Regions from separate parts of the Paenibacillus thiaminolyticus genome, predicted to be linked through region 2. Evidence: predicted binding sites of a transcription regulator. Region 2 holds the regulator's gene; the other holds the start of a gene.
The links. The regulator NrdR, encoded in region 2, represses ribonucleotide reductase genes. The targets are predictions, from matches to a motif close to AACACNATATATNGTGTT.

Region 1 (3,112 bases), 1.7 Mb from region 2:
GAAGAGCCTGCGTTCGAGCGGATTATCGTTAAATATGTTCCGGACCCGGCCACGCGGCTGAAGGCGCTGCAGGCGGGCGAGATTGATGCCGTCTTCAGTTCCACGATGATTACGAATAATGAGTTCAAGCAGGCTGCATCCATGTCCGGCGTTCAAGGGAAGACCTCGAAGGGGAGCCGAACGCGAGCGCTGGCGCTCAATGCTTCAGGGGAAAATCTGGGCGATCTGCGGGTTCGCGAGGCGATCGCGCATGCCATCAATAAGCAGGAGATAGCCGAGGGCTTAACGTTCGGCTATGAGACGGCGGCCGATGAGATGTTCGCAGATATCCCGTTCATTCAGAACGGGCTGCGAACGCAGCGGGCCTACGATGTGCAGCAAGCCGCCAAGCTGCTAGATGAAGCGGGCTGGAAGATGAATGAGAGCACAGGATACCGGGAGCTCAACGGCAAGCCGATGAAGCTTCGCTTCACGTATGAGACGGGAGATGCGTTCAATAAGGAGCTGGCTGCCGCCCTGCAAGGCCAGTTGAAGGAAGTAGGGCTGCAGGTTGAGGTGGAAGGAACCGACGTGATGACATGGTGGACAGAATGCGTGGAAGGGAAGTTCGACATTACGATCTGGGGTTCGAAGGGAGCCCCTGAGGACCCGCATCACTTTATCGGCCCGATGCTCGATCAGACCGCGCATACGGCGGCCATGTCCGCTCTGCCGGAGGCGGCCGACATTAAGGAGCGCATCATGAACGTATTGCACACGCGGGATGAGGCGGCGATTGCATCCGGTTACGAGTTCTTGTTGAACTACTTGAACGATCAGGTCATCGTCATTCCGGTTACACATGCTAAGGAATTGATTCTATTCCGCAGCGACAAGGTAGCGGATTATACGTTCGGCGGACTTGAGAACGGCTTCAATCCCGCCGGGGTGCAACAGGCGGTTACCCGCTGATCGACATCACTTCCGCTGCAGGCAGCGAGGGAATAAAGAGGAGCCCTAGGCCGGATTCTGTGTAGCACAGGATCCGGCCTTATCCTTTGTCGCAATGACGCGAAATCGCACCGTTGCCCGGGAAATTTTTAATAGAAAAGTTCAATAGATGGAGTTCGAACGATCCTCCCAAAGAGGTCTTTTACTTGTATAGTTAATGTTATTAAATATAATCTGGCCCATGTAACTCGAGCCTGACAGCCGGCATGGGTGATCGGGTCGATGAGTATATTTAATCTCATTAAATAACTCGAAAATCCGGTTTGAGGCTCCCTGTTTCCTGCTGCGAAAATTGTATTTTTGCGGAGAAGTACTGAAATTATCCCTCTATATGAACGGGTGCTGAACGGCTGCTAGGCGGCCCAGCTGGCAGAAAAGGATATCCCGCTTAATTCCAAAAAAATTGAACACCAATAACGGTCATAGATGTGGTACGATAGATATGTTTTTTGTCACAGGCCGACATATTTCGTTGCTGCCGATGGCGGATAAAATGGGCTTGCCATTTATCTTAAAATTGGTTATGATTCAATAACGAGCTATATATAGTATGCGAGGATGAATACATACACTATATATTGTAACGGCAAGTGGAGTTCCCTGCTTAACCAATAGCCTATATTTCTATCATTCTCTTCGAAGAGTAAGGAGATGGAAGTGCCAATTTGCACCCGATGCATCGGTTCATCAAGGTGGCTGGTTCCTGTCTCTTTCTTTGAGATGTGCTCTTTTTGGCGAGTACAGGCGACTCTATTTGAAATTTGAAGATTTGATTGCGACGGAGGGATCACGTGCTTATCGCTTACGACTCGAAGACCGGCAACGTGAAGCGTTTTGTCGAGAAGCTGAATTTGGATTGTGTTCGCATATCGGAAGAGACGAAGCTGACCGACCCCTTTATTTTGATCACGTACACGACAGGGTTCGGACAAGTGCCTCAATCTACGATGCAATTCCTCGAGGAGCATGGCCATTTGCTGCAAGGCGTCGCTTCCAGCGGCAATATGAACTGGGGCATCCGGTACGGACTGGCAGCCGATCATATTTCTCGATTATATTCTGTGCCCGTGCTGATGAAGTTCGAGCTCAGCGGCACGAAGAAAGATGTAGAACAATTTTCTCGGGAGGTCCATTACTTTGATACCAAAATGGATACAGCTTAACAACGAAATTATGGTCCAGAAGGACGGCAAATTCCAATTTGACAAAGATCGCGAAGCGGCGAAAAGCTATTTCATCGACTATGTCAATCAAAATACAGTATTCTTCCATAATCTTGAGGAGAAGATTCATTATCTGATAGAGAACGACTACTATGAAAAAGAATTGTTCGACAAGTACGAGTTCAAGGATATTAAGCGTCTCTATGAATATTTGTACGGGAAGAAGTTCCGCTTCCCATCGTTCATGAGCGCGTTCAAGTTCTATAACAACTATGCGATGAAGACCAATGACGATACAAAGTTCCTGGAGCGCTACGAGGACCGGCTGGCCGTTGTCTCCCTGTTCCTGGCGAGCGGGAATATCGACAAGGCGTTCGAGTATGCCGAATTGTTAATCTCCCAGGAGTATCAGCCAGCGACGCCGACATTCCTGAATGCCGGGAAGAAGCGGAGAGGGGAGCTGGTCAGCTGCTTCCTGCTCGAAGTGGATGATTCGATGAACTCGATCGGATTCTCGATCAACTCGGCGCTGCAACTGAGCAAGATTGGCGGCGGCGTCAGCCTGAATTTGAGCAAAATCCGCGGTGCCGGCGAGCAGATCAAAGGGCTGGACGGCAAGGCAAGCGGCGTACTTCCGGTCATGAAGCTGTTCGAGGATGCGTTCTCCTATGCGAACCAATTGGGGCAGCGCGACGGCAGCGGTGTCGTCTACTTGAATGTATTCCATTCCGATATTCATGAATTTTTGGATACGAAGAAAATCAACAGCGATGAGAAAATCCGGATCAAGACCTTGTCGCTTGGCGTTGTGGCTCCGAATAAATTTTTCGAGCTGGTCGAGCAGGACAAGGATATGTACTTGTTCTATCCGTATACCGTGTACAAGGAGTACGGCAAGCACCTGGACGACATGGACATCAGCGAGATGTACGATGAGCTTGTCGACAATCCGAATGTAC
Region 2 (3,112 bases):
CTATATCCCTACCTTACAATTTGTTTTATCCCATTAACTACTACTAACCTCGTGAAAACTAATATGATCTTACTGTTTTTTCTTCGTTCGCTGATTGCGGATCTCGCTGGGCGACACACCGAATAGCTGCCGGAACAGACGATTGAAATTCGATAAGTTGCGAAAGCCGCATTCTGATGCAATATCAATAATTTTCTCATCCGATGATTCCAATAAATGAACCGCTTGGGTCAGCCGTAGTTGGATAAGATAATCAAGCGGCGACGTGCCGACCGCCTGCTGGAACAAAGCGCTGAACCGGGACGGGCTCAAATGGGTCAGCTCGGCTAATTCCTTCAGCGTCCACGGGTAAGCCAGATTGAGCTCCATCGTTAAAATAAGCTCCTTCAGCGCATGGATTCCTCGGTGCTTCACCGGCGCCGCCTCCCCTTCCGCGAGAGCGCCGTGCCGGTTGACGAGGGCGAGAAAGCGGGTCAATTGCGCTCGGATGACGGATGCGTAAGATGGAGCCCTCACTTCCATCTCCTCCTTCATATTGAGGAGGATTGCGATCAATTCATCGTATGCCGGCATGTCCCGATTGACCAGGTTGGTGAACTGTATGCCCTGTTCCCGGAACGGGCGAAGCAAGTCATGGTCATAACGCATCTCCATGGCCAGCATCCCGGGATCGAACATATGAACGTCAATGACCAGATGATCCGTCTCAAAGGCGCGATGCAGGTCCTGTCCATTGATGAGGATAATATCTCCCGCCTGAAGCTGATACTTTATACCATTGATCACACAAAATCCTGTCCCGCCCCGGATATAATTAATCTCCAATTCGCGATGCCAATGGAGCCGTTGAAAGCTTGGACTCACGCCTTCCGTCGTCGATACGAGGTACGGCATGGGCGTAGGCCAGCACACCGGATCAGGCATGATGGCCTTCGGCTTTTCCTGGGGTTCCGTATATACATTCCGATCCATTCAAGCTTCACCTCTCAATGGAAACGTTCTCTTTCTATTACAACAAAAAAAAGGAAATTCCGCAAAGAAAAACATTTCGCGTCCTGTACACAAATAAATTGACAAAGACAATAAAAAGACATTAAGATGTAAAATGCAAAAAACTAAAGGGAGCAGGTGACCTACCCGTGAACTACCAACCGATTGTAAAGGAAAAGACGTTAATTGAGCGCAACGATGAAGACAACCTGTATCAAGTCAAAGTGAAATTGCAGGATGGCACTCAATGCCGCGTCATCTACAACAAAGGAGCAATTACCATCAGCCGCTTGCTCTCCATTCCTTGTCCCGTATGCAGAAAAGACTTCATTTGCTTATGTCTGAACCGCTTCGCGGAACAAATTGACAGCCAAGTCCATCTATCCGACATGCTCGCTGAGTAAATGAAATAAATCCTGTTGCAATTCGAGACATGTGGTGGTATAATGTAACAGGTAACGGGGCATTAGTTCAGGGGGAGAACGCTTCACTGGCAGTGAAGAGGTCAGCGGTTCGAATCCGCTATGCTCCACCATCATAGCTACACTCGAGAACATCTGGATGAAGATGTTCTTTTTGTTTTGTCTACACAAAAGAACCCGCAAGGGTTCTAAGATGCGGGTTCTTCATGAGTGCTCCCCTAATGAATTTTTGGACAGCAAGTGAGTCAGTTCCTTCATGAACATATTGATATCCTTGAATTGGCGGTAGACGGAAGCAAATCGCACATATGCCACCTCATCGACCGGATACAATTGCTCCATCACCCGCTCGCCGATAATGCGGCTCTCTACTTCGGCATGAGCGGTATTCCGGAGCTGCTTCTCCACTTCGGACGCTATCATCTCCAGCCGTTCTACCGAGACCGGCCTTTTCTCACAAGCCCGAATCAGGCCTCGCAGCATCTTGTCGCGGCTGAACTCCTCGCGGCTTCCATCCTTCTTAATGACAATAAGCGGCGTCTCCTCCACCATTTCGAAGGTCGTGAACCGGCGGCTGCACAGCTCACACTCCCTTCTCCTCCGGATGGATTTATTATCATTCGCAGGCCGGGAATCCAGCACTTTCGTTCCAAGATGGGCACAAAAAGGACATTTCAAATGGTGTTCCTCCTTTCTTCCCGATCTAACTCGGATGTTATAGAAAATACCAGTCGTTACCTGTAATGAACTTAGCGAGAATGCACACAATACAATTACCAACCGCAAGGAGGTGAATAGATATGAGCCAAAACAACCGTTCCAGCAACAACCTGGTTGTACCTCAAGCAACTGCAGCTCTCGAGCAAATGAAGTTCGAGATCGCTCAAGAATTGGGCATTGCCATTCCGCAAGACGGATACTATGGCAACATGGCAACCCGTGACACCGGCTCGATCGGGGGATACATCACGAAGCGCCTGGTACAAATCGCGGAGCAACAACTAGCAGGTCAATTCAAATAAGGCATTGCGAGCATCGGAGCAAGCCGGTAACCCGGCTTGTCCGATGCTTATTCATTTGATCCCATAGACATCCTTATACTTATCATAATAATGGATCACGCGCTGTACGTACAGCTTCGTTTCCCCATATGGAATCTGCTGCTTCACGGTCTCGAACCGTCCGTCCCACGTCTTGTTGCGGAGCCATTTGCTCACATTGCCCGGACCGGCGTTGTATGCAGCGATCGCCGCAATCCAGTTCCCATTGAACTGCTTATGCAGCGATTGCAAGTACCAGGTTCCGATATGAATGTTCGGATCAATCTCGTACTTCAATTCCTCCATCGTCCAATGCGAATCAAGCTTGAGCTGATCCATCGCCCATGAGGCCGTCTCCGGCATCAGCTGCATGACTCCAATGGCGCCCTTCCTGGACTCTTGTCCAGCCTGGTAATTCGTCTCTACCCGAATGATGGCCGCGACGAGCAGCGGATCAATCTGGTACTTACCCGCATGCTTCCGAATCTCATCCTCATATGGAATCGGATACATCCAGCGGCCCAGCCATTGCGATTGTACGAATATGATAAATAGAAACCCGAGAAAGAGGACGAGCAAAAAACGTTTTTTCCGCATCAGATTCATGATTCGGTTCATAGCAAGCCTTTCTGAAGCCAGAACTGTTCAACCTGCTGCCGA

Region 1: nrdI (class Ib ribonucleoside-diphosphate reductase assembly flavoprotein NrdI) is a predicted target of NrdR. The motif match lies at 1,558-1,575, and genes of this name have one in related genera.

What each region holds. Positions count from the first base shown of each region.
Region 1 is NZ_CP041405.1:155,561-158,672, forward strand. It holds gene FLT43_RS00655 (ABC transporter substrate-binding protein) at 1-951, shown strand, start outside; gene nrdI (class Ib ribonucleoside-diphosphate reductase assembly flavoprotein NrdI) at 1,782-2,153, shown strand; gene nrdE (class 1b ribonucleoside-diphosphate reductase subunit alpha) at 2,164-3,112, shown strand, end outside.
Region 2 is NZ_CP041405.1:1,872,129-1,875,240, forward strand. It holds gene FLT43_RS08480 (AraC family transcriptional regulator) at 70-972, opposite strand; gene FLT43_RS08485 (hypothetical protein) at 1,140-1,394, shown strand; tRNA gene FLT43_RS08490 (tRNA-Ala) at 1,451-1,525, shown strand; gene nrdR (transcriptional regulator NrdR) at 1,617-2,090, opposite strand; gene FLT43_RS08500 (alpha/beta-type small acid-soluble spore protein) at 2,213-2,434, shown strand; gene FLT43_RS08505 (lytic transglycosylase domain-containing protein) at 2,486-3,070, opposite strand; gene coaE (dephospho-CoA kinase) at 3,067-3,112, opposite strand, start outside.